DNA from 3 places in the Paraburkholderia sp. HP33-1 genome. Region 3 is predicted to be linked to each of the others. Evidence: riboswitches for the same ligand, from Rfam matches in the RefSeq annotation. Region 3 holds a riboswitch; each other region holds the start of a gene.
What was found. A riboswitch is a leader RNA that binds a small molecule or an ion and turns the genes downstream of it on or off. The one in region 3 is predicted to bind cobalamin.
Positions count from the first base shown of each region.

Region 1: it holds a riboswitch for cobalamin, as region 3 does, so the genes downstream of both, L0U81_RS03745 (FecCD family ABC transporter permease) here and L0U81_RS26085 (CbtB domain-containing protein) in region 3, are expected to answer to the same signal.
Region 2: it holds a riboswitch for cobalamin, as region 3 does, so the genes downstream of both, cobW (cobalamin biosynthesis protein CobW) here and L0U81_RS26085 (CbtB domain-containing protein) in region 3, are expected to answer to the same signal.

Region 1 covers NZ_JAJEJR010000001.1:808,021-817,902, reverse strand. The annotation lists gene cobT (nicotinate-nucleotide--dimethylbenzimidazole phosphoribosyltransferase) at 1-979, opposite strand, end outside; gene L0U81_RS03750 (ABC transporter ATP-binding protein) at 1,023-1,856, opposite strand; gene L0U81_RS03745 (FecCD family ABC transporter permease) at 1,853-2,902, opposite strand; cobalamin riboswitch at 2,994-3,251, opposite strand; gene L0U81_RS03740 (ATPase) at 3,472-3,831, shown strand; gene L0U81_RS03735 (cell division protein ZapA) at 3,828-4,142, shown strand; RNA gene ssrS (6S RNA) at 4,210-4,391, shown strand; gene L0U81_RS03725 (EVE domain-containing protein) at 4,533-4,991, shown strand; gene L0U81_RS03720 (SIMPL domain-containing protein) at 5,238-5,963, shown strand; gene lgt (prolipoprotein diacylglyceryl transferase) at 6,055-6,960, opposite strand; gene L0U81_RS03710 (LysR family transcriptional regulator) at 7,021-7,989, opposite strand; gene ilvD (dihydroxy-acid dehydratase) at 8,147-9,820, shown strand.
Region 2 covers NZ_JAJEJR010000002.1:1,277,538-1,287,419, reverse strand. The annotation lists gene L0U81_RS21800 (CHASE2 domain-containing protein) at 1-1,677, shown strand, start outside; gene L0U81_RS21795 (DUF4136 domain-containing protein) at 1,719-2,333, shown strand; gene bluB (5,6-dimethylbenzimidazole synthase) at 2,366-3,025, opposite strand; gene L0U81_RS21785 (cobyrinate a,c-diamide synthase) at 3,009-4,307, opposite strand; gene cobO (cob(I)yrinic acid a,c-diamide adenosyltransferase) at 4,311-4,913, opposite strand; gene L0U81_RS33720 (cobalamin biosynthesis protein) at 4,910-5,353, opposite strand; partial or broken gene cobA (uroporphyrinogen-III C-methyltransferase) at 5,372-6,097, opposite strand; cobalamin riboswitch at 6,340-6,594, opposite strand; cobalamin riboswitch at 6,675-6,951, shown strand; gene cobW (cobalamin biosynthesis protein CobW) at 7,155-8,246, shown strand; gene cobN (cobaltochelatase subunit CobN) at 8,260-9,882, shown strand, end outside.
Region 3 covers NZ_JAJEJR010000002.1:2,222,791-2,232,672, forward strand. The annotation lists gene hmpA (NO-inducible flavohemoprotein) at 1-723, shown strand, start outside; rRNA gene rrf (5S ribosomal RNA) at 990-1,103, opposite strand; rRNA gene L0U81_RS26060 (23S ribosomal RNA) at 1,234-4,114, opposite strand; tRNA gene L0U81_RS26065 (tRNA-Ala) at 4,410-4,485, opposite strand; tRNA gene L0U81_RS26070 (tRNA-Ile) at 4,549-4,625, opposite strand; rRNA gene L0U81_RS26075 (16S ribosomal RNA) at 4,701-6,231, opposite strand; gene L0U81_RS26080 (CbtA family protein) at 6,804-7,544, opposite strand; gene L0U81_RS26085 (CbtB domain-containing protein) at 7,556-7,777, opposite strand; cobalamin riboswitch at 7,818-7,966, opposite strand; gene L0U81_RS26090 (histidine phosphatase family protein) at 8,049-8,672, shown strand; gene L0U81_RS26095 (MarR family winged helix-turn-helix transcriptional regulator) at 8,966-9,637, shown strand; gene L0U81_RS26100 (FUSC family protein) at 9,644-9,882, shown strand, end outside.

The sequences.
Region 1 (9,882 bases), on a different contig from region 3:
CCGCGAGCGCGGCGCCCGTACCCTCGCCGAGCCGCATGTCGAGCGACAGCAGCGGCTGCGCACCGAAATGATCGAGCATGCGCCGATGCCCCGCCTCGTTCGACGCATGCGCGAACACACAGTACTCACGCACCTCGGGCGAGAACGCATCGGCGACCAGCAGCGCGGACGTCGCGATGAAGCCATCGACGAGGATCGTCATGCGCGCTTCGGCGGCCGCCAGATACGCGCCCGCCATCATCGCGATCTCGAAGCCGCCAAAGGTCGCGAGTACGTCGAGCGGCGCGCGTGCGTCGGCATGGCGTGCGAGCGCCGACGCGAGCACGTTGCGCTTCCTCGCGAGCCCGGCGTCGTCGAGACCGGTGCCGCGGCCGACGCAGTCGTCGATCGGCACGCCGCACAGGCGGCTCATCAGGCACGCGGCCGCCGACGTGTTCGCGATGCCCATCTCGCCGAAGCCGATCACGTTCGTGCCGAGCGCCGCGTGATGACGCACGCGCGCAGCGCCCGCCTGCATGGCGGCGAGCGCTTCGGCATGCGTCATTGCGGCTTCGTGCGCGAAGTTGCGCGTGCCGCCTCCGACCGGAATGTCGACGAGCCCGTCAGTCGACGGCAGGGGCGTCGCGATACCCGCGTTGACCACTTCGAGTTCGAGACCCGCGACGCGGCTCAGCGCGTTGATCGCCGCTCCGCCTGCGAGGAAGTTCGCGACCATCTGTGCGGTCACTGATTGCGGATATGGGCTCACGCCTTCGGCGGCGATGCCGTGATCGCCCGCGAAAACGATCATCGCGGGACGCTCGACGGTAGGACGCGTGGTGTGCTGGATCAAACCCATCTGCAGCGCGAGGGTTTCGAGCCGGCCGAGGCTGCCGGGCGGTTTAGTGCGCGTATCGATGATCCGTTGCAGTTCGGCTCGCAGAGTTTGATCGAGCGGAGCGACCGCGGGCAAACCGGCCGGGAGTGGGAAGCGAGTCATAGGTGTGATCGAAACAGGAAATAAGAGTCAATAATCAGCCTGACTATATGTCATGACCGGCAGGCGATTCGTGACGCGGGCGCGGCGCGGGAATCAGCGCCTCGTGCTCGCCATCGCGAATCAGGATCAGCGGATAGCCGAACGCGCGGCTCGTCAGCGCGGGCGTCAGCACCTCGCGCGCCGGACCCGCATACGCGCCGCCCGCGCCGTCGAGCAGCAATGCGTGCGTCGCGAAGCGGCGCGCGAGATTCAGATCGTGACATGAGAACAGCACACTACGGCGTGGTTCGCGCGTCCATGCCGTGAGTGCTTCGAGGCAGTCGATCTGATGATGCAGGTCGAGATGGGACAACGGTTCGTCGAGCAACAACAGCGGCGCGTCCTGGCACAGCACGGCCGCGAGCGCGACGCGCTGACGCTCGCCGCCCGATAGCGACAGCACGTCGCGCGCGGCGAAGTCCGCGAGACCGAGTCGTTCGAGCGCCGCTTGCGCGGCCGCGCGATCCTCGTCACGCTCCCAGCCCCAGCCGCCCAGATGCGGGAAGCGGTTCAGCAGCACGATGTCGAGCACACTCGCGCTGAACGCATCGGCCGCGCTTTGCGGCATCAGCGCGCGACGCCGTGCGAGCGGGAGCGGTTGCCAGTCGGCCACGCGCGCGCCATCGAGTTCGACATGGCCCGAGGCCGGCTGCAACAGGCCTGCCAGCGTCGACAGCAAGGTCGTCTTGCCCGCGCCGTTCGGCCCGGCGATACACCAGATTTCGCCCGCGTAGAACGTGTGCGTGAACGCGTCGAGCAAGGTGCGCGCACCGGCGCGCAACGTCAGGCGTTGCGCGCTCAGCACGGAAGAGGTGGCGCTGTCGTGGGCTCGCATCATCGGCGGCGCCTGAGCAGCATCCATAGAAAGACCGGCACGCCGACCAGCGACGTAATCACGCCGACCGGCAATTGCGCGGGCGCGATCGCGGTACGCGCGATCAGATCCGCGCCCATCACTGCGACACCGCCGCCGAGCGCGGCCGCCGGCAGCAGCATGCGCTGATCGTTGCCGAACGCGAGCCGTAGCACGTGCGGCACGACGAGACCGACGAAGCCGATCGTGCCCGCGGTCGTCACCGCCGCGGCCGCGGCGAGCGAGGCAACCAGATACACGCGCAAACGCAGCGGCATCACCGCGACGCCTAATGCCTGTGCGGCCGCGTCGCCACGCAGCAGCACGTTCAGACGTGGTGCGGCCGGCACGATCGCGAGCAACACGAGCGCGAGCGCGATCAGCGCGGTCCACGGTAGCGCCCCGCCGTTGAGGTCGCCGGTGAGCCAGAACAACATGCCGCGCAGACGGCTGTCGGGCGCGAGATTGAGCAGCAGCGTGATCAACGCGCCCCACCCCGCCGCGATCACCACGCCGGTCAACAGCAAACGCGGCGATGTGTCCTGCGGCTCGCCGCGCCATAGTTCGCGACGCGCAAGACCGAGCACCAGCAGGATCGACACGAGCGCACCCGCGAACGCGCTCGCATCGACGATCCACCATGCGCCGCCCGCGATCATCGCGACGAGCGCAAAGCTTGCCGCGCCGCCCGACACGCCGAGCACATACGGCTCGGCCAGCGGATTGCGCAGCAGCACCTGCAGCAGCGCGCCGGCGAGCGCGAGCAACGCGCCGCACGCGAAGCCCGCGAGCGCGCGCGGCAAGCGCAACGTACGTACGATTTCGCCGGCGAGATCGTCGGTGCCCGCGCCGCCAAACGTGTGCGCAGGCACGAGCGCCGCCAGCACGCGCGATGGCGCGAGCGGCACGCTGCCGAGCACGAGGGACGCGCCGAGCACCGCTACGGCGACGAGCGCGAGCCCGAGCCAGATCGCCGCTGCGCGTTTCGCGTTCATCGGGCGCGGCGTCTCTATCGCGACAGGGGACAGCATGGGACGACATTCCTTTGGATAGCGTGCGCGGCCTGCATTCTCGCAGGCCGACGCGTCACGAGGCGCCCCTTTGTTTAACGTTTTCGTGGGGGGACGTCCCTTATGTCTGGCCGGTATCCGGGCTACGACACGTCAATCCCGCCTTCCCACGCGTGACGCGCAGTGGCACACTCGCATGTTGAACTTCGAACCTGCGACCAGGACCGACCTGCATGAGCACAGCACATGCCCTCGCTTACCGTTGCGGAGCAGCACAGGTTCGCGCATCTGTTTTGGTACCGCGCGCCCTGCTTCCCGTTTAACTGCCCGCACCGACAAGCGCGCGGGCACCAGAGTGCGGGAAGTTTAGGAGCGGCCTCGCGGGGCGTCAAGAAAGGTCAGGCGGTACGCAATCCGTTCTGTTGAATGCAGATTATTGTCCGATAGATGTCCGGTTTTTTATCTTATGGTCGACAACATGAGACGGAGCGAACGCGTACGAAGCGATGCTGTTACGTCTCGAAACGAGACAATTGTCGGAACCTGTAATATTCCGCGCTAAAATGCGATGTCTTTAGAGGACGCAGCACATGCTCACCGAACTCGAATCACTCTCCCAGAATATCGGCAAGCTGATTGCGATCAGCCAGCGCCACCACGAAGCGCGGCTCGCGCTCGAAGAGCAACTCGCGCAAACGCGTGCCGAAGTAGAAGCAACGCACGCGGAGCTCGCGCAATTGCGCGAAGAGCGCAATGCACTGCAGGCGGAACGCGACGCTCTGTCCGCCAAGATCGACGACGCTCAGGTGCGCCTGAATGCGATTCTCGAGAAATTGCCGCGCGCACGCGCGAGCAGCGAACCGGATAACCAGCTCGATCTGCTCGAGTCCGCCCAGCCCGAACACGAGGAAGCGGAAAGCGACGTAAGCCGCCACGGAGAAAACGCATGACCACCAAGCAGATCGAAGTATCGATTCTCGACGTACCTTATCGTCTCGCCTGCTCGCCGGAAACGGAAGGCGCGCTGCTCGAAGCGGTCGCGCGCGTCGACGCCGAGATGAAGAAGATCCGCAGCGGCAGCAACATGCGCGGCACGGATCGCATTGCCGTGATGGCTGCACTGTCACTGGCATCGGAACTGCTTAAGCTGCAAAGCAGCGTGCGACACGGAGAAGCATTTCCCGCTGAAGAAATCCGGCGTACAATGCAGCAAATGAACGAACAGCTAGGTACTGTGATTCAACAGTACAGCTTGCAGTAAGCAGTAGCAGGCCGGTGTCGAACCGGTCGCGTGTTCAAAGGTTGGTGTGTTGTAGCTTTACTAGTTTGCTTCCCTGCCTGGTTCGCCAAGGTCATATATTCCTTGAACCAATGCCATGTGCACGGTTGCGGAAATTTGTAGCACGGGCGTGCGCGTCACTCTGTCTGATGTACCCGAAGTGTTGCTAACTGCGACCAATTCTGAACCCTCGGTTCAGGATGCCGGCCTAGCGGCTAAGGCGGGGACCTTATCTGGAACGGCACCGGACTTCGGTTCGGTGCCGTTTTTTCTTTGGCAGCCGTTTTTCGTTTGAGGGCCTTTTTCAAGGGCTTTTCTGCACGCGCCTGCCCCTCCCGTGCCTCGTTCAACCTCACACGCTCACTCTGATTCATGCGCTACTGGCTGATGAAGTCCGAACCGGACGAGGCAAGCATCGACGATCTCGCCAACGCACCGCATCGCACCTTGCCGTGGACCGGCGTGCGCAACTATCAGGCGCGCAACTTCATGCGCGACGTGATGCAGATCGGCGACGGCGTGCTCTTCTATCATTCGAGCTGTCCGGAGCCCGGCATTGCGGGCATCGCGGAAGTGTCGTCGACCGCTTATCCAGACCCGACCCAGTTCGATAAGAAGAGTCCGTACTACGACGCGAAGTCGTCGCCGGAAACGCCGCGCTGGTTACTCGTCGACGTCGTGTTCAAAAAGAAAATTCCGCTGATTTCGCTTGCTGCCTTGCGCGAGCATGCCGAGTTGGAGGATATGCGCGTGCTAGCCAAAGGCAACCGTCTGTCAATCACGCCCGTGACGGAAGCCGAATGGCGCTTCATCACTAAACAGCTGGTTTAACGGCGAACGCGCGGCGCGGCACATGTCGTGAGCGCGCTCAGGCCATCATTTCCGGTGCGGCGGCGATGCGCTAATTGGGGAACCAAGCCTCGGTCACGCGCGCCTAATCGGTTGCCGAAACGCGATCGCTCGGCCTAACTGCTCGACGGCATCCATACCCTTTCGCCAGCGCATCTGTCAAACATCGCGTCAGCGCGCGGCGCGCGCGTCGAACGTGCACCACCTGTTCAAACAAGGAGTCCAGCCATGACGAAAAAAACCGCACGGGCCCTCGCACTCGCGTTCGCCTTTGGCGCGCCTGTCGCACTTGCACTGAACCCGGTTCTCGCTCGCGCGCAAAGCATGATGCCGCAGCCTGCGGGCGTGCTGTCGCTGAATGCGCAGGCGAGCGCGGAAGTCCCGCAGGACGAAGTCGAAATCACGCTGTTTTACGAGCAGGAAGCGAGCGAGCCGTCGTCGCTGACGTCGACACTGAACGAACGCGCCGATGCGGCGTTGCAGAAAGCGCGCGGCGTCGCCGGCGTGACGGCACGCTCGGGCGCGTTCTCGATCTTCCCATCGACCGACCGCGACGGACGCATCTCGACGTGGCGCGGCCGTACGGAAGTCGTGCTCGAATCGCGCGACTTCGCGGCTGCATCGAAGCTTGCCGGACAAATGGCATCGATCATGCAAGTCGGCAACGTACGCTTCTCGCTGTCACCGGAAGCGCAGCGCGCCGCGGAACAAAGGCTCAGCGGCGAAGCGATCAAGTCGTTTCGCGAGCAGGCCGCGTCGTCCTCGCAGGCATTCGGCTTTAGCGGCTATTCGATCCGCGAGGTCAACGTGAGTCACAGCGGCGTGATGCCGCGTCCGATGATGATGATGAGCGCGCGCGCGATGGGTGCCGACGCCAAGGGCGCGCCGATGCCAATCGAAGGCGGCACGTCGACCGTGACGGTCAACGTGTCGGGGTCGGTGCAGATGAAGTGATGCGCAAGCGCAAATAGAAACGCCACGGCATCCCACGATGCCGTGGCGTTTTTTTATGCAGCGCTTGCTGCGCTACCCGAGCGTGCGTGGCTCAGTTCGCACCAACCGCCTGCGCCGGCTCGCGACGCCCCCGGCGATACGCCCACACCATCAGGCCGATGCCCGCGAGGATCATCGGCAGCGACAGCCACTGGCCCATTGACAGCCCCATCGCCAGCAGGCCCAGGAAATCGTCCGGCTCGCGCGCGAATTCGACCGTGAAGCGTGCGAGGCCGTAGCCGATCAGGAACATCGCGGAAATCGCGCCGAGCGGCTTCGGCTTGCGCGAGAAGAAGATCAGCACGAAGAACAGCGCCACGCCTTCGAGCGCGATTTCGTACAGTTCCGACGGATGCCGCGGCAGCATGTGATATTGCGCGAACACTTCGTTCAGATGCCATTGCGCGGCCAGTTGCGGATGCGCGGTGAGCCACGCGGCGTCGTCGGGTGCGGCGCCCGGGAACAGCATCGCCCACGGCGCGGACGGATCGGTCACGCGACCCCACAGCTCGCCGTTGATAAAGTTGCCGAGACGCCCGGCCGCGAGGCCCGTGGGCACCATCGGCGCGACGAAGTCGGTGACTTGCAGCCACGAGCGCTTGCGCTGATACGCGAACAGGATCATCGCGAGCGTCACGCCGAGAAAGCCGCCGTGAAACGACATGCCGCCCTCCCACACCTTGACGATGTCGAGCGGATGCGCGAAATAGAAGCTCGCCTTGTAGAACAGCACATAGCCGAGCCGTCCGCCGAGGATCGTGCCCAGCACGCCGTAGAACAGCATGTCGTCGATATCCTTCGCGGTCCAGCCTTGCGCGGCGACATACGGCAGACGCAGCCGCAGCCGTGCGACGACGATCGCCGCGACGAACGCCACGAGGTACATCAGGCCATACCAGCGCACGGCGAGCGGCCCTAGATGAATGGCGACCGGGTCGAAATTGGGGTGAATGAGCATCGTGTAATTATGGGCAGTTCAGGTTCGGAAGCAGTTTTTACAGGGAATCAGAAGCGCGATCTATACACGCGACGCGACGCTCGCCGCATGCGCGCGCACGATATCGATAAAGCCCGCCAGCACCGGACTGACTTCGTCGGTACGCCAGACGAGGCCGGTCTCGATCGCGGGCACCGACTCCGACAGGGGCCGGTAGACGACACCCGTGCGGCGCAGGTTACGCAACGATTGCGGCACCAGTGCGACGCCCATGCCGGCCGACACGAGACTGACGATGGTCTGCATCTGGATCGCCTCCTGGCCGATCCGCGGCGCGAGGCCCGCGACGCCGTAGCAATCCATAATGATGTCATAAAAGCCTGGCGCGAGACGTCTTGGGAAGATCACGAGCGGCGCATCGGCGAGATCGCGCAGGCTGACGGGGGTGTCGAGCCATTCGGCGGCGGGGCTGTCGCAGGTGTTCACGCCGCCCTGCACCCGCTGAGCCATTTCCGTCGACATCGCGATCACGAGCGGCTCGCGCGCGATCGGCAACCACGATAGTTGCGCCGCGTGCCGCGACGGCAGCGGCGCGATCACGAGACCCGCGTCGATACGCCCGGCCACCAGCTCCTCGACCTGCACGTCGCTGGTCGCCTCGGTCAACTCGAGCCGCACGCGCGGATGCCGCACGCCGAAATCGCGCAGCAGGAGCGGCAGCAGGCCGTAATCCGCGGTCGACACGAACGCCAGCGACAGCACGCCCGCCTCGCCGCGCGCGAGGCTCTGCGCAAGCGGCCTCAGCCCTTCGGCGGCCGCGAGCAGCCGCTGCACCTCGGGCAGCAGATCGGCGCCGACCGCCGTCAGCTCGACCGAGCGCTTGGTGCGCGCGAACAGCTCGACGCCAAGCGTCTCCTCCAACGCGCGGATGGCCTGCGACAGCGGCGGCTGCGTCATCGACAGACGCGCGGCCGCGCGCCCGAAGTGCTTCTCCTCGGCGACGGTGACAAAGTAGCGCAACTGGCGCAGGTCGGGGATCGTTGGCAGCATGATTAATACATTTTACGACCTGAACAGCGCGGAATAATACACGCGACACACTCCAGGCAAAACCGCCTGTTCGCGAGGCGCGACGGCACTACACTGAACGAATGCGCGCACAAGCCGCAGCGCGCATCCGTCAGAACCGACAGACCGGGAGATCCCCATGGCCTACAACCGTCGTTCGAAGAACATCACGCAAGGCATCGCGCGTTCACCGAATCGCTCGATGTACTACGCGCTCGGCTACCAGAAGGAGGATTTCGACAAACCCATGATCGGCGTCGCCAACGGCCACTCGACGATCACGCCGTGCAACGCCGGTCTGCAGCGTCTAGCCGACGCGGCCGTCACCGCGATCAAGCGCGCCGACGCGAACCCGCAGACCTTCGGCACGCCGACGATCTCGGACGGGATGTCGATGGGCACCGAGGGCATGAAGTACTCGCTCGTGTCGCGCGAAGTGATCGCCGACTGCATCGAGACCTGCGTGCAGGGTCAATGGATGGACGGGGTGGTCGTGATCGGCGGCTGCGACAAGAACATGCCGGGCGGCATGATCGGCCTCGCGCGCATGAACGTGCCGGGCATCTACGTGTACGGCGGCACGATCCGTCCGGGCAACTGGAAGGGCACCGATCTGACGATCGTGTCGTCGTTCGAAGCGGTCGGCGAATTCACGGCCGGCCGCATGTCGCAGGAGGACTTCGAGGGTATCGAGAAGAACGCGTGTCCGTCGACCGGTTCGTGCGGCGGCATGTACACGGCCAACACGATGAGCTCGTCGTTCGAGGCGCTCGGCATGTCGCTGCTGTATTCGTCGACGATGGCGAACCCCGATCAGGAGAAGGTCGACTCGGCCGCGGAGTCGGCGCGCGTGCTCGTCGAAGCGGTCAAGAAGGATCTGAAGCCGCGCGACATCATCACGAAGCGGTCGATCGAAAACGCGGTCGCCGTGATCATGGCGACCGGCGGCTCGACCAACGCGGTGCTCCACTATCTGGCGATCGCGCACGCGGCCGAGGTCGAATGGACGATCGAGGACTTCGAGCGCATGCGCAAGAAAGTGCCGGTGATCTGCAACCTGAAGCCGTCGGGCCAGTATGTCGCCACCGATCTGCACAAGGCGGGCGGCATCCCGCAGGTGCTGAAGATCCTGCTCGACGCCGGGCTTCTGCACGGCGATTGCATCACGATCACCGGCAGAACGATCGCCGAGGAACTGAAAGACGTGCCCGGCAAACCGCGCAGCGACCAGCAGGTGATCTTCCCGATCGACAAGGCGCTCTACGCGGAGGGCCATCTTGCGATTCTGAAGGGCAATCTCGCCGAACACGGTGCGGTCGCCAAGATCTCGGGGCTGAAGAACCCGGTCATCACGGGCCCGGCCCGCGTGTTCGACGACGAGCAGAGCGCGCTCGAAGCGATCCTCGCCGACAGGATCGTCGCCGGCGACGTCGTCGTGCTGCGCTACCTGGGCCCGAAGGGCGGCCCCGGCATGCCGGAGATGCTCGCGCCGACCTCGGCGATCATCGGCAAGGGACTCGGCGAATCGGTCGGGCTCATCACCGACGGCCGCTTCTCGGGCGGCACCTGGGGTATGGTGGTCGGACACGTCGCGCCGGAAGCGTTCGTCGGTGGCACGATCGCGCTCGTGCAGGAAGGCGATTCGATCACGATCGACGCGCACCGGCTGCTGCTGCAACTGAACATCGACGACGCCGAGCTGCAGCGCCGCCGCGCCGTGTGGCAGGCTCCGAAGCCGCGCTACACACGCGGCGTGATGGCGAAGTATTTCGCGCTCGCGCAGCCGGCGAATCGGGGGGCGGTGACGGGCTGATCACGGTCACAGTGGCAAACCCGCCGCCACGCTACGCAGAAACGCAAAGGGGCGCCCGGAAA
Region 2 (9,882 bases), 950 kb from region 3:
GGCGTGACCGCGTCGGGTCTGTACGACCGTTTTGCGACGCCGGTGTCGGGCGAGCTGGGTCCGCTGCCCGGCGTCGACATCCATGCAAACGTGCTCGACACGCTGCTGAGCGGCCGCGAGATCGAGCCGGTTGGGCAGTGGGTCGTGTGCGCGGCGGCGCTCGGGCCGCTCGCCGCGCTGCTCGCCGGCTTTCTCGTGCTGTCGCCGCGTCGCTCGCTGTTGCTGACCGGCGCTCTGGTGCTGCTCGCGGCGGCCGGCAGCGCGGTTCTGCTCTACGGCGGCAGGCTGTGGGTATCGCCGGTGCCGGCGATCCTCGGCGTCGTGATCGTCTATCCGATCTGGAACTGGCGCCGCCTCGAAATGACGATGGCGTATCTGCGTGGTGAGTTGCAACGCCTCGCCGAAGAGCCGCATCTGCTGCCCGAAACGCCGAAGCGCCGCCGCGAGTTCGGCGGCGACGTGCTCGAGCAGCACATGGCGCTGATGGCTCAGGCCGCGCAACGGGTGCAGGACATGAAGCGCTTCGTGTGGGACAGCCTCGATAGCGTGCCGGAGCCGATTCTCGTCAGCGATCTGGCTGGCGTCGTGCTGATCGCGAATCATGCGGCGAAAGCGCATTTTGCCCGGCTGGGCGCGCCGATGCCCGAGGGCCAGCCGATGCAGAGCGTGCTCGGCGGTCTCACGCTCGTCAAAACGATCGACGCCGGCGCGGCCTCGGACCACGAGCGCAATCTGTACGCGCACGCGCACTGGCCGGCGCTGCTCGATCCGACGCGCCGCGAGTTTGAAGCGCTGATGGCGCAGGGCGTCGAGGTGCGCGACACGAACGAGCGCGATCATCTGTTGCGCTACGCGACCTGCACCAACGCGCGGGGCGAGACGACCGGCTGGATCGCCGGTCTGGTCGACGTGTCGGCGCTGCATGCGGCCGAGCGTCAACGTGAGGACGCGCTGCGGCTGCTGTCGCACGACATGCGCTCGCCGCAGTCATCGATCATTGCGCTGGTCGAAATCGAGCGCGCGCGAACCGAGCCGGTGCTCGCGCGCAACCTGCTCGGGCGTATCGAACGTTACGCGCAGCGCGCGCTGACGCTCGCCGACGACTTCGTGCAACTGGCGCGCGCCGAATCGCAGACCTATGTGCTCGAGCCGCTGAACCTGACCGAACTCGTGATCGACGCGAGCGACGAGGTCTGGCCGCAGGCGCACGCGAAGCGCATCGCGCTGCATACGGAAACCGGTGGCGACGCCGCCGACGCCCCCTGGATCTGCGCCGACCGTTCGCTGATGACACGCGCGCTCGTCAACATTCTGAACAACGCGGTCAAGTACAGTCCGCCTGACACGCGCGTCGTGTGCAGCTTCGCGAGCCAACCTGCGGCAAAGCGCGCGGGCAGCGCGGCAGGGCGAGTGGCTTGCACGATCCGCGACCAGGGCTATGGCATCCCGAAGGAACAGCAGGCCGGGCTGTTCGAGCGCTTTCGCCGCTTTCACGAGGCCGAGCGGCCGGACGTGGGGGGCGCGGGACTCGGCATGGCGTTCATCAAAACCGTCGTCACGCGCCACGGCGGCAGCGTCGAGGTCGTCAGCGCGCCCGGTGAGGGTACGGCCGTCACGATCCTGCTGCCCGCGCTCGACCACGCCCAGCTCGACGAATCGAGCGCGGGGAGCGCCTGACGCGCCTTTGACGTATTCGATGTACTGGAGAGAAAACAGCAATGGCAAAGATCGCTCACCTCTGTGCCGCGATGGCTGCGGCGAGCCTCACCGGTTGTGCGAACCTGAGTGCCGACGTACACAGCGTGTCCGGTAACGGCGCCGACCACGCCGTTGCGCTGCAAGGCGAGCAGACCTACTCGTTCGCGCGCACGCAGCCGCAGGACGACAGCGCCGACCATCCGCAAGCCGAAAAGCTGCTGCGCGAGGAGCTGGCGAAACACGGGTTCGTCGATACGGCGGGCAAGCCCGCGCACTATCTGCTGTCGATGGCGTATAGCACGCGGCCGGCGTCGATCGGCGTTGGCGGCGAGGATTGCGCGCCCCCCGATTGCGGCGCGGGCGGCGACGGTCTTGGCGCGCTGCTGTTGGGACGCGAGTATCAGCACGCGCTGACGTTGCGCTTCTTCGACTACGGGAGCGGCACCGAACGCTACAAGGTCAGCGCGGTGTTTTTCGATCGCGACGCGGACCCGCTGCATGCGCAGCCCTTGCTCGTGAAAACCGCGCTCGCGAAGCTGCCGTTCGACCCGCCGGCCGATTGGCGCGTGAAGTTCAGCGTTGACCAGGCGAGCGGCGTGCCGAACGTCGAGTCGATGAAGCCGCTGCAGCGCTGATACGAAGCGCGGGGGCGGTCCGCGTGTATGCGCTATTTCTGCGCTGGCTCGTCCCGCGGCCAGCGGTTTTCGAACACGCAATCGGCGAGCGGCAGACGGCTCGCCCAGCGCTCCGTTTCCAGCATCGGCTCGCTATAGAACGCGTCGACGTGACCGAGGCACAGGATCGCAACCGGCCGCGCGCCTTCCGGCATGCCCAGAAGCTGATGCACCGCGTCGACATCGAATAGCGACACCCAGCCGAGCCCGAGTCCCTCCGCGCGCGCGGCGAGCCACATGTTCTGGATCGCGCACGCAACCGACGCGAGGTCCATCTCCGGCAACGTGCGGCGGCCGAAGACGTGACGCTCGCGGCCGTCCATCAGCGCGATCACGAGCAGCTCCGCGCATTCGCGCATGCCTTCCACCTTCAGTTTCATGAACTCGTCGCGGCGCTTGCCGAGCGCGTCGGCGGTCGCGAGCCGTTCGCGTTCGACGATGTCGCGCAAGCCCGTGCGCAGTGCCGCATCGGTGATGCGCACGATGCGCCAGGGCTGCATGAAGCCGACGCTCGGCGCGTGATGCGCCGCGTCGAGCAGCCTCCGCAGCACCGCGGGATCGACCGGATCGGGCACGAAGTGACGCATGTCGCGGCGTTCGTAAATCGCGCGATAGACCGCGTCGCGCTCGGAGTCGTCAAAAGGCTTCGCCATGAAAGAGGGCGGCCGTGAAGGCCGGGTTGGAGGGCCAGTAAGCGTGCATATAGGTTGCCACAATCGAGCCGACGCGGAAAATCGCTTCGCCGGGCGCGTCACTGTGCGCGCGCGTGGCGAAGCTTTGCGGCGCGAGCGGTGTGGCGAGCTTCGAGTAGTGAAACGTGTGGCCGGTCAGCGTTCCGTGCGGGCCGTCGATCTGCTGCATGCCGAGCGACGTGAAGCGCGTTTGCATCGTCGCGTGACCGGGCAGCAGACCGAGCATCGGCGTGCTCGTGCCTTGCTTGTTGGTCAGCGTCTCCAGCAGATAGAGCATACCCCCGCATTCGGCGACGAGCGGTTTGTCCGCTTCGACGTGCGCGCGGATCGCCGCGGCGCTGTTTGCGTTGCCCGCGAGCGCCGCCGCGTGCAACTCGGGATAGCCGCCCGGCAGATAGAGCGCGTGCGCGTCGTCGGGCACGGGTTCGTCGGCGAGCGGCGAGAAATAGCTGAGCCGCGCGCCGAGCGCTTCGAGTAGCGCGAGGTTGGCCGGATAGATGAACGAGAAGGCGGCGTCGCGTGCGATCGCGATGTGCTTGCCTTCGAGCAGACGCGGCAACGCTGCGGGTACGGGCGCACCGAAATCGACCGGCGCCGGTAGCTCGGCGAGCGCGGTCGAGGCGAGCGTGTCGGCCGCACGTTCGAGGCGCGCTTCGAGATCGTCGATTTCGTCGGCCTGGTGCAATCCGAGGTGGCGGTCGGGCAGCGTGATCTCGTCGCTCGCCGCAATGTGGCCGCACCAGCGCATCTCAGGCGGCAGTGCTTCCTGCAGCATCTGCGCGTGCCGCGCCGAACCGACGCGGTTCGCGAGCACGCCATGAAATGGCAGTTGCGGCCGAAAGCGCGCGAGGCCGAAGGCGAGCGCGCCGAACGTCTGTGCCATCGCCTGCGCGGAAATGACCGCGAGGACGGGCACGCCGAAGGCGGCCGCGAGATCGGCGCTGCTCGGCGTGCCGTCGAACAGGCCCATCACGCCCTCGATCAGGATCAGATCAGCCTCCTGCGCGGCCTGCGCGAGCAGGTTACGGCACGCGCTTTCGCCGACCATCCACAGATCGAGCGACAGCACCGGCGCGCCGCTCGCGCGCGCGAGAATCATCGGATCGAGAAAATCCGGGCCGGTCTTGAACACGCGCACCCGCCGTCCGAGCCGCCGGTGATAGCGCGCGAGCCCAGCTGTGATCGTGGTCTTGCCTTGTCCCGACGCGGGCGCGCTGATGAACAGCGCGGGGCACGCTGACATCGCTCAGAACTCCACGCCGCGCTGCGCCTTCACGCCCTGCTCGCGATACGGATGCTTGATCGCGCGCATTTCGGTGACGAGGTCGGCGGCTTCGATCAGCGCGTCGGGCGCGTGACGGCCGGTCACGACGACGTGCAGCATCGGCGCACGGGCGTTGATCACGGCGAGCACTTCGTCGAGCGGCAGGTATTCGTACTTGAGCACGGTGTTCAGCTCGTCGAGGATCACCATCTGGTAATCGCCGCTTTCGATCATCCGTCGCGCTTCGTTCCAGCCCTTGCGCGCGGTCGCCATGTCGGCCTCGCGGTTCTGCGTGTTCCAGGTGTAGCCGTCGCCCATCGTCACGAAATCGCATTGCGCGATTGCGCCAAGGAAGTCGCGCTCGGACGTATGCAGCGCGCCCTTGATGAACTGCACGACGCCGAGCCGCATGCCGTGGCCGAGCACGCGCACGGCCATGCCGAACGCGGCCGTGCTCTTGCCCTTGCCGGTGCCGGTGTTGACGATCAGCAGGCCTTTTTCGACGGTCGCGCTGGCCTGTTTCTTTTCGTGGCCTTCGCGGCGGCGTTCGGTCATGCGTTGATGCGATTCGGTATCGGTTTTCATCGGGGGTCCTGGTCTTGAGGGGCGGGATGGAATGGGGGCGCGGCGTGGTTCGCCGCTGCGATCGCCACGGTGACGCCGCCGTGCGCGGTCTTGCGTACGACGAGACGTGCATGTTGCGCGGTTGTCGCGGTGTTTGACGCTCCTGCGGCCAACAGCGCGCACGGCTCGCACACACCGTCGACGCCGAGATGCGCATGCGCGGCCACCGACGGCGACGCGACCGGTACGGCGGCGATCTGCTCGCGGCTGAACAGTTGCAGCGGTAGCTGATGGCGTGAGCAGAATTCGAGCAGGCCTGCTTCGTTGACTTTGGTGTCGATCGTCGCGATGGTGCGGATCTGCGCGAAGTCATTCGATCCGAGCGCTGCGCGCACGGCAGTTTCGATATCAGCGGCTTCGCTGTGCAAGCGGCAACCGATGCCGACGCTCAGCGTTTTCATCGAGCGTGCGTCGCGTTGGGCCGCATCACGCGCAAGCGCGAGCGACGCCACGCGGCCGATCACGACGATCGCCGGCGAGCCGAGCCGCGCTCGCGTGACGGCATCGGCAAACTCGCGCAGCGGCGTAAGCACGTGACGCTGCTCGGGCCGCGTCGCCGATTCGATCGCCGCGCAGGGCATATCGGCAGACATGCCGGCGGCGAGCAACGCGTCGGCGATGTCGCCGAGCCGCCGCATGCCCATATAGATCACAAGCGTCATGCGCGTCGCGGCGAGCGCGGCCCAGTCGGGCTCACCGCTGCCGGCGCCGTGGCCCGTGACGAACACGACGCCCTGCGCGTAGTCGCGATGCGTGACCGCAATGCCGAGCGTCGCCGGCGCGGCGATGCCGGCCGTGATGCCGTTGATCACGTCGGCGTCGATACCCGCGGCCTGCAGCGCCTGCAACTCTTCGCCGCCGCGGCCGAACACGAACGGATCGCCACCTTTGAGCCGCGCAACGCTGCGCCCCGCGTGCAGATGCTCGAGCATTTGCGCGACGATATCCGCTTGCGGCGTCGACGGATGGCCGCCGCGCTTGCCGACGTACACGACTTGCGCGTCGGCGCGCGCGAACTGCAGCACCTCGGGATTCACCAGATCGTCGACGAGCACGACGTCCGCCTGGGCGAGCGCGCGGGTAGCCTTCAGCGTCATCAGCTCGACGTCGCCGGGCCCGGCGCCGATCAGCCAGGCGCGCGTCATCGCGGCGTGCATGGCGCGCGCCATGCTGTGGGGGGAGAAGAGAAGCGGCGCGCGACAGCGTGCGCGGTGGTCGAGATAGAGGTCATGCGGTACTGCGAAATCGGGCGCGCCCACGCGCGGCTCGCGGCGAATTCACCAGAAAAAACGCCACGAAACGCGCGATGTCGCGCTTGAACGCCTTCACATCCGTTCCCCGCGGATTCCAGCGGCCGGCGGCGCAACTCGATGCACGGATGCATCCGGCGCCGCCTCCGCGTCTGGCCGGTATCCGGGCTGGCGACCTCACGCGCTTCGCCTTCCCGTTCCCGTTTGCGCGGGACAGTGGCATCAAAAAACGCATGCGCGGCACGTCGGAATCGAAGGCAGGATCGAATCGCGCGCCGCAGGTCGCTTACCGTTGCGGGGACAGCACAGGTTGAACGCGTAAAGCGCTGCCTGTTTCCCGTTTAACTGCACACGCGAGCGCATGTGCGGGCACCAAACGCGCGCATACGATAGCACATGGCGCCTTGCCGGATAAGCGTCGGCGGTGCTTTCCGGCACCCTGCGTTCCTTGACTGCGCAGGGCCGCGGGCCTACACTCGCACGCACTTTGGGTGCCCGCGTGCGCGTTCGTGCGCATGCAGTTAAACGGGAAACAGGGAGCCATCTGCTCTGGAGCGGCTAACCTGTGCTGTCCCCGCAACGGTAAGCGAAAGCGGTTCCGGCTCGATAGCCGGGCGCCGCAGTGCCGGCTTCGATGTCCCCGCGCAAGGTCGCGTCGACATATCACCACTGGTCGAGAAACCACTCGGCCGGGAAGGGGAAGCGGCGCTTTCGCCAGCCCGGATACCGGCCCGAAGAAGCAGAACGAATGCCGCGGGGATGCGGCGGCGCGTTCATGACCTCACTTCCGCTTTCTGTATTTCCGTTGTCTCGGCAATACCGTGGTTCGTCCCCGTGTTTTGTGGTCACTGGCAGTGGTGCGCGTGCTTCATTCGCGCCTTTCGCCAGCCGATGCACACGCACGGGTGGACTTTACGGCATGCCGGTGCAGCGCCAAGGGATGGACCTCACGATGCAAACTCAATTGCGCAAGATTCCCGTCACGATCGTCACGGGCTTTCTCGGCAGCGGCAAAACTACGCTGCTGCGGCACATTCTTCAGCATGCGGGCGGCAAGCGCATCGCGGTCATCGTCAACGAGTTCGGCGAACTCGGCATCGACGGGGAAATCCTCAAGGGCTGCGGCATCGGTTGCGATGAAAACGGCGTCGAGACCGAAGGGCAACTGTATGAACTCGCGAACGGTTGCCTGTGCTGCACCGTGCAGGAAGAGTTTTTCCCGGTCATGGAAAAGCTCGCTGAGCGACGCGATGAACTCGATCACGTGCTGATCGAAACGTCGGGGCTCGCATTGCCGAAGCCGCTCGTTCAGGCGTTCAACTGGCTGCAGATCCGCAACGGCTTCACGGTCGATGCGGTGGTGACGGTGGTGGACGGCCCGGCCGCCGCGAGCGGCCAGTTCGCCGACAACCCGGTCGCCGTCGATGCGCAGCGCAAGGCCGATCCGAATCTCGATCACGAGTCGCCGCTGCACGAACTATTCGAAGACCAGTTGTCGGCGGCCGATCTGGTGATTCTGAACAAGACCGATCTGATCGACGCTGCGCAGCAGCGTGAAGTGGAAGCTGCGATCCGCGAAGAAATTCCGCCGCAGGTGAAGATCGTGCGCGCGCACCAGGGACAGCTCGATCTGCATACGCTGCTGGGGCTCGAAGCGGCGTCGGAAGAGACGATTCACCTGCGTCACGACCACCACGGTTCCGCCGACGACCCCGATCACCACCACGACGAATTCGATTCGGTCGTCGTGCAGGCTTCGGTGCCGTCGCGCGACGCGGCGCTCGCCGCCTTGCAGACGCTCGTCGAAAACCACACGATTTACCGTGTCAAAGGCTTCGCCGCGCTGCCTGGCGCGGCGATGCGTCTCGTGATCCAGGGCGTGGGGCGGCGCTTCGACAGCTACTTCGACCGGCGCTGGCAGGCGGGCGAAAATGGCGAAGGCGCGTTGAGCCGCTTCGTGCTGATCGGCGAGGACCTCGACCAGCACGCGCTGCAACAGGCGTTCGACGCGGCGCTCGGCGCAACGTCGATCGCGACAGCATAACGGGCGCACCAGCATGCATCTGCTGCGCACGACGCCGGGCGGCTTCGTCGACGATACACAGGGCGTGATCCGCATCGATCAGCAGCCCGCCGATATCGTCGTGCTCAGTTCCGCCGACACCACGCTGTCGCTGCTTGCGAGCGTGGTGCCGCGTCTCGGCGACGGCTTCCCGAGCGTGCGGCTCGCGAACGTCACGTATCTGCGTCAACCGGCCTCGGTTGATTTCTATATCGACGACGTGTTGCAGCACGCGCGCGTCGTCGTGGTCGATCATCTTGGCGGCGAAACCTATTGGCCGTACGGCATCGAGCAGGTGGTCGCGCTCGCGCAGCGCAAACAGCAGACACTCGCGATGTTTTCCGGCGACCTGCAGGAAGACCCGAACCTGCTTGCGCGCAGCACCGCGAGCGCCGAGCTATGCCAGCAGCTGTGGCGCTATCTGCGCGAAGGCGGAGCGCAGAACGCCGAGGCGTTCTTGCGCTGCATCGCGTATCGCGCGTTCGACTGGGGACGCGAGCCCGAGCCGCCGCGCGCGTTGCCGGCCGCTTCGCTGTATCACCCCGAGCGCGATACGCCCACCGTCGCCGACTGGCAGGCGCGCTGGCGGCAGGACGCGCCGGTCGTCGCGATCCTGTTCTACAAGGCGCATCTGCAGGCCGCCAATACCGCGGTCTTCGATGCGTTGATCGACGCGCTCGAAACACAAGGGCTCAACCCGCTGCCGCTTGCGATCACGTCGTTGAAGGACGCAATGAGCCGCGACGTCGTACAGTCGCTGTGCGCGCAGCATGGTGTCGCGCTCGTGCTGAACACGACCGCGTTCGCCGCGTCCGCGATCGACGACCCCGAGCCGCTCGCGCTCGCCGGCGACGCGCCGGTGTTTCAGGTGATCCTGAGCGGCGGCAATCGCGAAGATTGGCTCAAGGACAACCATGGTCTCAATTCGCGCGACATTGCCATGCATATCGCGCTGCCCGAAGTGGACGGCCGCATCATCACGCGCGCGATCAGCTTCAAGGGGCTCGCGTATCGCTGTGCGCATACCCAGGTCGACGTGGTCCGCTATCAGCCCGACCTCGAACGGGTGCGTTTTCTCGCCGAGCTGAGCCGCCGCTGGTGCCGTCTGCGTTCGCTCGATAACGCCGACAAGAAAGTCGCACTGATCCTCGCGAACTACCCGATGAGCGAAGGGCGCATCGGCAACGGCGTGGGGCTCGATACGCCGGCGTCGGTGGTCGGCATTCTGTCGATGCTGCGCGATGAAGGCTACCGGATCGGCGAATTGCCCGAAAACGGCGATGCGTTGTTGAGCAGGCTGACCGAGGGCGTGACCAACGATCCCGTGGTGCGCGATCTGCGTCCAGCCCTGCAAAGCCTCGCGCTCGACGACTATCTCGCGCCTTTCAACGCCTTGCCGGCGAGCGTGCGCGACACGTTGAACGCGCGCTGGGGCAGGCCCGAACAGGACCCGACGCTGCGGCGCGGCCGCTTCATGATCGCCGGCTGGCGCTGCGGGCAGGTGTTTGTCGGCATTCAGCCTTCGCGCTCGCGCGAGCAAGGCGACTACGCGAGCTATCACGACGCGGAGCTCGTGCCGCCGCATGCGTATCTCGCGTTCTATTTTTGGCTGCGCCAT
Region 3 (9,882 bases):
GGCGCGCGGCTGTTCCGCGTCGCGCGCAAAGTGCGGGAAAGCGACGAGATCACGTCGTTCTATCTGCGTCCGGATGACGGCGGCGAATTGCTCGCGTTTCAGCCGGGGCAGTACATTGGCGTGCGTCTGGTGATCAACGGCGAAGAAGTGCGTCGCAACTATTCGCTGTCCGCAATGAGCGATGGGCGTGAATATCGCATCAGCGTGAAGCGCGAACCGAATGGCACCGTGTCGAAGTATCTGCATGAGCAGATCCAGGAAAACGACACGCTCGAATTGTTCGCGCCGGCCGGCGAATTTACGCTGCAACCTGGCGACAAGCCGTTGGTGTTGATCAGCGGCGGCGTCGGTATCACACCGACGATGGCAATGCTTCAAGCCGCGCTGAAGACCAATCGTCCGGTGCATTTCATTCACGCGGCCCGTCACGGTGGCGTGCATGCATTCCGTGACACGATTGATGCATTGGCCACGCGTCATCCGCAATTGAAGCGTTTCTATTGCTACGAGCAGCGTCGTGCGGGTGACGCCGATGTGAACGCAGTCGGCTACGTCGATGAAGCGAGTCTGAAGAAGTGGCTGCCGGAAACGCGCGACGTCGACGTGTATTTCCTCGGGCCGATCGCGTTCATGAAGGCGATCAAGAAAGGCCTGAAGGCGATTGGCGTGCCGGAATCGCAGAGCCGTTATGAGTTCTTCGGCCCGGCTGCCGCGCTCGAATAACGCGGTCGAGTAACGACGAGTACTTGCCCTCTTTGAATCGCAGCAACGCGTCTTCAAAGACGGGCATGTTCATGCTTCAGTCACGCCGGTGGCGTTTGGCCTCGTAAAGAGCAGGCCAGATCCGCTGCGCGTTCTAGCGCTCTCTTCTGCGGCGAAACGCACACCAGCCCCGTAAAGCCGGCTACCACCAACTCATCTGCTTCGATGACGGCCGCGTAAACGCAGAAACCCCACCGCGAGGGGTGGGGTTTCTGACTGGGTAAGGAGCCTGACGATTACCTACTTTCACACGGGCAATCCGCACTATCATCGGCGTGGAGTCGTTTCACGGTCCTGTTCGGGATGGGAAGGGGTGGGACCGACTCGCTATGGTCATCAGGCATGACGGGTTGCTGCGTCGCTACGGGTGAGCGCCACAGCCAATCGGGAAGAAGCGTAAAGGATTCGTGTGTGGGGGTTGTGCTGTTTCTGGCACAACATGGATCTCAACCGGTGAAACCCACCGGTTATAGGATCAAGCCTTACGGGCAATTAGTATCAGTTAGCTCAGTACATTACTGTACGTGCACACCTGACCTATCAACGTCCTGGTCTTGAACGACCCTTCAAGGGGCTCGAAGCCCCGGGGATATCTCATCTTAAGGCGAGTTTCCCGCTTAGATGCTTTCAGCGGTTATCTCTTCCGAACATAGCTACCCGGCGATGCCACTGGCGTGACAACCGGTACACCAGAGGTTCGTCCACTCCGGTCCTCTCGTACTAGGAGCAGCCCCCTTCAAATATCCAGCGCCCACGGCAGATAGGGACCAAACTGTCTCACGACGTTTTAAACCCAGCTCACGTACCTCTTTAAATGGCGAACAGCCATACCCTTGGGACCGGCTACAGCCCCAGGATGAGATGAGCCGACATCGAGGTGCCAAACACCGCCGTCGATATGAACTCTTGGGCGGTATCAGCCTGTTATCCCCAGAGTACCTTTTATCCGTTGAGCGATGGCCCTTCCATACAGAACCACCGGATCACTATGACCTGCTTTCGCACCTGTTCGACTTGTCAGTCTCACAGTCAAGCACGCTTATGCCATTGCACTATCAGCACGATTTCCGACCGTACCTAGCGTACCTTCGTACTCCTCCGTTACACTTTGGGAGGAGACCGCCCCAGTCAAACTGCCTACCATGCACTGTCCCCGACCCGGATCACGGGCCAAGGTTAGAACCTCAAACAGATCAGGGTGGTATTTCAAGGACGGCTCCACGCAGACTGGCGTCCACGCTTCATAGCCTCCCACCTATCCTACACAGACCGGTTCAAAGTCCAATGCAAAGCTACAGTAAAGGTTCATGGGGTCTTTCCGTCTAGCCGCGGGGAGATTGCATCATCACAAACACTTCAACTTCGCTGAGTCTCGGGAGGAGACAGTGTGGCCATCGTTACGCCATTCGTGCAGGTCGGAACTTACCCGACAAGGAATTTCGCTACCTTAGGACCGTTATAGTTACGGCCGCCGTTTACCGGGACTTCAATCAGGAGCTTGCACCCCATCATTTAATCTTCCGGCACCGGGCAGGCGTCACACCCTATACGTCCACTTTCGTGTTTGCAGAGTGCTGTGTTTTTATTAAACAGTCGCAGCCACCAGTTTATTGCAACCCCTTCACCCTCTGCGCGCAGGCGCATCAAGCTACCAGGGCGTACCTTATCCCGAAGTTACGGTACCAATTTGCCGAGTTCCTTCTCCCGAGTTCTCTCAAGCGCCTTAGAATACTCATCTCGCCCACCTGTGTCGGTTTGCGGTACGGTCACTGTGAAACTGAAGCTTAGAGGCTTTTCCTGGAACCCCTTCCAGTTGCTTCGCTTCCGAAGAAGCTCGCGCCACACCCTTGAGTCCTGTGCCCGGATTTGCCAAAGCACCCTCTTCAATGCAGCGACCGGGACTTCCAACACCCGGACAACCTTCCGCGATCCGTCCCCCCATCGCATTTCACAATGGTGCAGAAATATTAATCTGCTTCCCATCAGCTACGCATTTCTGCCTCGCCTTAGGGGCCGACTCACCCTACGCCGATGAACGTTGCGTAGGAAACCTTGGGCTTACGGCGAGGGGGCCTTTCACCCCCTTTATCGCTACTCATGTCAGCATTCGCACTTCCGATACCTCCAGCACACTTTCCAGTGCACCTTCGCAGGCTTACGGAACGCTCTCCTACCATGCGTGCAAAGCACGCATCCGCAGCTTCGGTATATGGCTTAGCCCCGTTACATCTTCCGCGCAGGACGACTCGATCAGTGAGCTATTACGCTTTCTTTAAAGGGTGGCTGCTTCTAAGCCAACCTCCTGACTGTTTTAGCCTTCCCACTTCGTTTCCCACTTAGCCATATTTGGGGACCTTAGCTGGCGGTCTGGGTTGTTTCCCTCTTGACACCGGACGTTAGCACCCGATGTCTGTCTCCCGTGATTGCACTCTTCGGTATTCGGAGTTTGCTATGGCGTAGTAATCCGCAATGGACCCCACAACCATGACAGTGCTCTACCCCCGAAGGTGATACACGAGGCACTACCTAAATAGTTTTCGGAGAGAACCAGCTATTTCCAGGTTTGTTTAGCCTTTCACCCCTATCCACAGCTCATCCCCTAACTTTTCAACGTTAGTGGGTTCGGTCCTCCAGCACGTGTTACCGTGCCTTCAACCTGGCCATGGATAGATCACCTGGTTTCGGGTCTACACCCAGCGACTGGACGCCCTGTTCGGACTCGCTTTCGCTACGCCTGCCCTAATCGGTTAAGCTCGCCACTGAATGTAAGTCGCTGACCCATTATACAAAAGGTACGCCGTCACCCCTTGCGAGGCTCCGACTGTTTGTATGCATGCGGTTTCAGGATCTGTTTCACTCCCCTCCCGGGGTTCTTTTCGCCTTTCCCTCACGGTACTGGTTCACTATCGGTCGATCACGAGTATTTAGCCTTGGAGGATGGTCCCCCCATCTTCAGACAGGATTTCACGTGTCCCGCCCTACTTGTCGTACACCCAGTTCTTTCATAATGTTTTCGCCTACGGGGCTATCACCCGCTATGGCCGCACTTTCCAGAGCGTTCGGCTAACACTACAAATAAAGAGTACAGGCTGGTCCCATTTCGCTCGCCACTACTCTGGGAATCTCGGTTGATTTCTTTTCCTGCGGTTACTTAGATGTTTCAGTTCACCGCGTTCGCTTCGCGTAGCCTATGGATTCAGCTACGGATACTCCATTAGGAGTGGGTTTCCCCATTCGGACATCGACGGATCAAAGCTCGTTTGCCAGCTCCCCGTCGCTTTTCGCAGGCTACCGCGTCCTTCATCGCCTGTGATCGCCAAGGCATCCACCACATGCACTTGTTCGCTTGACCCTATAACGGGTGAGTCTCTCTCGAAACGCACTGCGTTACAGGTTGAGTATTCGTGTTGCGCCGTATTCCAAAGCGATCTCTCGATCACTTAAAAATACATCGATACAATCACAACCCTGATTCACCTACTCACGCGCCCATCTCTAAGCACGCTTTCGTGAATCTCTTTACTACTTCTTCCTGATTGTTAAAGAACGACAGCCGATAGCGGGTTGCCCCGTACCGCTCTGACTGGCTCAATCGCCAATGCCAAGTACTCAGCAGCACTTCCTGCTGAACCCTTGGCATTGAAGATTGGTGGAGGATGACGGGATCGAACCGACGACCCCCTGCTTGCAAAGCAGGTGCTCTCCCAGCTGAGCTAATCCCCCAGTCATACACAGATAGTTACCTGTCACTCCGGGGTGGACCAGTCAGCACCACAGACAAGACAGTGGTGGGTCTGGATGGATTCGAACCATCGACCCCCGCCTTATCAAGACGGTGCTCTAACCGACTGAGCTACAGACCCCTGAGTCTGTCTGCGTTTCTTCTTCTAACCACAGCCGATAAGCGTGAGCACTTGCGCAGCAATGCGTAGCTCTGGAAAGGAGGTGATCCAGCCGCACCTTCCGATACGGCTACCTTGTTACGACTTCACCCCAGTCATGAATCCTACCGTGGTGACCGTCCTCCTTGCGGTTAGACTAGCCACTTCTGGTAAAACCCACTCCCATGGTGTGACGGGCGGTGTGTACAAGACCCGGGAACGTATTCACCGCGGCATGCTGATCCGCGATTACTAGCGATTCCAGCTTCACGCACTCGAGTTGCAGAGTGCGATCCGGACTACGATCGGTTTTCTGGGATTGGCTCCACCTCGCGGCTTGGCAACCCTCTGTTCCGACCATTGTATGACGTGTGAAGCCCTACCCATAAGGGCCATGAGGACTTGACGTCATCCCCACCTTCCTCCGGTTTGTCACCGGCAGTCTCCCTGGAGTGCTCTTGCGTAGCAACTAGGGACAAGGGTTGCGCTCGTTGCGGGACTTAACCCAACATCTCACGACACGAGCTGACGACAGCCATGCAGCACCTGTGTTATGGCTCCCTTTCGGGCACCCCCACCTCTCGGCAGGGTTCCATACATGTCAAGGGTAGGTAAGGTTTTTCGCGTTGCATCGAATTAATCCACATCATCCACCGCTTGTGCGGGTCCCCGTCAATTCCTTTGAGTTTTAATCTTGCGACCGTACTCCCCAGGCGGTCAACTTCACGCGTTAGCTACGTTACCAAGCCAATGAAGGCCCGACAACCAGTTGACATCGTTTAGGGCGTGGACTACCAGGGTATCTAATCCTGTTTGCTCCCCACGCTTTCGTGCATGAGCGTCAGTATTGACCCAGGGGGCTGCCTTCGCCATCGGTATTCCTCCACATCTCTACGCATTTCACTGCTACACGTGGAATTCTACCCCCCTCTGCCATACTCCAGCGATGCAGTCACCAATGCAGTTCCCAGGTTAAGCCCGGGGATTTCACATCGGTCTTACATCACCGCCTGCGCACGCTTTACGCCCAGTAATTCCGATTAACGCTCGCACCCTACGTATTACCGCGGCTGCTGGCACGTAGTTAGCCGGTGCTTATTCTTCCGGTACCGTCATCCCCCGGCCATATTAGGACCAGGGATTTCTTCCCGGACAAAAGTGCTTTACAACCCGAAGGCCTTCTTCACACACGCGGCATTGCTGGATCAGGCTTGCGCCCATTGTCCAAAATTCCCCACTGCTGCCTCCCGTAGGAGTCTGGGCCGTGTCTCAGTCCCAGTGTGGCTGGTCGTCCTCTCAGACCAGCTACAGATCGTCGGCTTGGTAGGCCTTTACCCCACCAACTACCTAATCTGCCATCGGCCGCCCCTGCAGCGCGAGGTCTTGCGATCCCCCGCTTTCCTCCTCAGAGCGTATGCGGTATTAATCCGGCTTTCGCCGGGCTATCCCCCACTCCAGGACACGTTCCGATGTATTACTCACCCGTTCGCCACTCGCCACCAGACCGAAGTCCGTGCTGCCGTTCGACTTGCATGTGTAAGGCATGCCGCCAGCGTTCAATCTGAGCCAGGATCAAACTCTTCAGTTCAAACCTGTTACTGTTTTCGGGCTCTCTCGAACCCGGTCGCTCACTCAACGTACTGACGAAGTGTCCAGCCATCTTCCGATGACCAAACCTTCCTTTCATTACTGTGTGAGGCTTCTGATACTTTTGCCATGCAGCAGATTCCTCAGAATCCGCCGCCGCACTCCGCATCAAGCGCCCACACTTATCGGCTGTTAGTTTTTAAAGATCGGTCGCACCACCCGCCGCACCTGAACTACCCGGCACCGCTTCGTTTGCGTCGCTGCGTCTGCAGCAGAGAAACGAGATTATGGAGAGCGACCCGCACTCCGTCAATACCCTTCTCGCAATTTATTTTAAAAAGTTGAAGAGCTTAAAAATTGAGCAGCGACGGGAGAAAACTTCGATTAGTTAGTCCTCCGATTGAATTCGCCCGCTCGACGAGCCGATCGAGAGCCCGACAGCTTTTCCACAGAAAATGTTCGCAAGCCTGTGGATAACCGCCCCACAATCGCGCCAAGTGTTTGATGCAAAACCATTCTCGCGCGTTGCGCGCGAAACGCGGCCGCTTTCGCGGCCGCGCATAACCCTCATATTCAGACGGACTTCATCGCCACACGCGCATTCGTACGCATAAAAGCGCTGCGCTCGACCATCGCGCCGAACCCCAGCCCGATGGTCGTCCACATGATCACTTGCATGCCGATCGCGGCGACGCGGAACTTCCACAGCAGCACGGCCGGGAACGCAGCCGGCACTTCGTTGATGACCGGCATCGACAGTTGCACTGCCGCGATGATCACGACGTACACGAGTGCCGCGACGATCGAGCCGTTCCAAGCGCCCAGCTTCGCCACCGCGCGACGACGCACTTTCAGCGAAAACACCATCGTCACGAGCGAAATCGCGATCATTAAAAAGTACAGGCCCGTACGCATGCCGATCGTCTCCGGATCACCGACCGACGGCGGATTGGCCGGATACTTGATATTCGGGACGATCACGAGCGAGATGAACGCGCCGAGCGCGAGCCACGCGGACAATGCGCGCACGCTCAACGTTCCCGCGCGCCCATACGCATAGGCAAACACCAGTGAGAACAGGCCGCCGAATGCCGCGCCGTAGGCAAGCACGCCGGTCAGCAGGCCGAAGCCCGCTTGCGTCTCACGGCTCACGATTTCGGGCTCGGGCGCCTCGCCGCGTGCGGCGGCCGCTTTTTCTTCGAATGAAATGGCCTGATTGACCTGCGGTTCGCCGGCGATTCGCGCGAACGCGAACGTGAGCAATCCCGCGACGATGCCCACGAGCATCCCGCGCACCAACAACTTACCTACCATGTCGAACTCCGTTAGTGGCAGGGAAAGCCGAGCAGATGGCGGCCGTCATGCACGAACTCATGCACGAACATGCCGGGCACGAGCGACGTCGCGCCCTGTTCCGCACCAACGAAGTAAATCGCGAGCAACAGCAGCAAACCGCCGAACACGACCCACGGCAGCAGTTCGCGCAAGGGAATGGGAGTGGGCTGGGCCGCCGGTTGTGCGGCGGGATCGAAGACAGCTTCGGTCATGATGGACATCTCCTGGGGTAACGCGCCCCGATAGTCAATTGCAGAGGAATGGTGCGAAGCTCAGGTCTGGCTTTCGGCTCTTTTGGATTGCAATGCCGATTACAGTGGCGCGACCGCGCCGGGCTCTCACCGGCTTCCGTACTTCGCAGCGCCACTATTCTACGCGCTAAACTGCAGCTTCCGTGACGGCGAGGGCTGCATCGCACCGCGTGAGCTGCCGCAAGCCGATGGAGCCATGCAGGCAAGCGCGAACGCGGCGTAAAGACAAGGAATGGATACACGACTATTACTGGTAAGCCATGCGGCAACGGCCGCGCAGCGCGCAGGCCGCTTCCCCGCCGACGATCCGCTCGACGCGCGCGGCCGTGCCGAAGCCGAAGCGGCCCGCACACGCCTCGCGCTTCCCGCCGAAGCCGCCGTGTTCACCAGCCCCGCCGCCAGCGCGCGCGATACCGCCGCGGCGCTCGGTCTCAGCGCAACGCCTGCCGACGCCTTGGCGGATATCGACTACGGCAAATGGCGCGGCCGGCGTCTCGCGGATATTGCCGACGAAGCGCCCCACGAACTCGCCGCCTGGACACGCGAGCCGGACGCCGCGCCGCCCCCCGGAGGTGAATCGTTCAGTCAGCTCGTGCGGCGGCTTGGAGAATGGCTCGACGCGCAGCAGGCGGACGTGCGTTCATGCAATGCCGTCAACGAAGCGGGCTTCGCAGCCTCGACGCACGGTCGAACCATCGTCGCAATCACCCACGCGCCGCTTCTGCGAGCGGCAATCGTGCATGCCCTCGGCGCATCGCCGGCCGTGTTCTGTCGCATCGAGATCGCGCCGCTGTCGGTCGTCGAATTACGCCACTCGCGACGCGGCTGGAGCTGGTGGCCGGCCGCCATCATCTGAACGCAAACGCCTTTTACCCGCCCGACGCCACGAGCCGCAACCTGTCGGAGCCGTCGGGTGTCAGGGTGATCTCGGTGCGTCCATCCTTCTCGCCGAGATAAATCAAGTGCATCACATGCATCAAAACACTCATGAAAACGCGACCCACCTCGCACCCGACGAACCTGTAAGCCTGCCTCCTCGGCCACCGATTTAACGCCACTGTCGCATTCGCGCCGCAGACTCCGCTGGTTCAACAAGAATTTCCAATTCGATAGCTTGCTAACGAATCTTTTGGAAATACAATACCAGCCATGTCGAATCTCGATGCCCTGCGCCGCACTGTCAGCGGCACGCTGGTCGTCGCCGCCAGAAAGTGGCGACGCACGAGTCATGGCGTGCTCGCAGCCTTCAACGTATCGGAAGCGTGCGCGACGCCGCTTCTGACCGCGAGCCGGCTCGGCTCGGCGGTGCGCCAGGTTACGCTCGCCGATCACATCGGCATCGAAGGGCCGTCGCTCGTGCGGCTGCTCGACCAGTTGTGCGCGGCCGGTCTGATGCGCCGCGACGAAGATCCCGAAGACCGCCGCGCCAAGACCGTCGCACTGACCGACGAAGGCCGCGCCGTCACCGCGAAGATGGAAGAGGAGCTGGTCACGCTACGCGCGCAAGCGCTCAAAGGCGTATCGCGCGACGATCTCGAAGCCGCGCTGCGGGTGCTCGACGCATTCACGACCGATGCCGCCGCACGCGCCGAACCAGCCAGCGGCGAACGCGATACGCCGAGCGCACGCACACAGCCGGTGCACGCGCAACCGGCAAAGCGCAAGCCCGCCAAACGCACGGTGCTTGCAAGCAAAGTCAAACAGACCAGCGGCAAAACCGCGGCTAAAACGGCCAGCAAATCGCTTGGCACCGTCAAGGCGCGCAAGTCCACCAAACGTGGCGCGCGAGGCACCGCCCCGCACAACGCCGATTCAGCGTAACTGTTTATGGTCTATCCCACTCTCCGCGACTGGCTGTTCTCGGTCAAGACTTTCACCGCGGCCATGATCGCGCTCTACATCGGCCTGGCGGGCAGCCTGCAGCGGCCGTACTGGGCGATGGCCACCGTCTACATCGTGTCGAACCCGTTCGTCGGCGCGACCCGCTCAAAGGCGATCTATCGTGCGCTGGGCACCGTGCTCGGCGCGTCGGGCGCGGTGCTGCTGGTGCCGCCGTTCGTCGAATC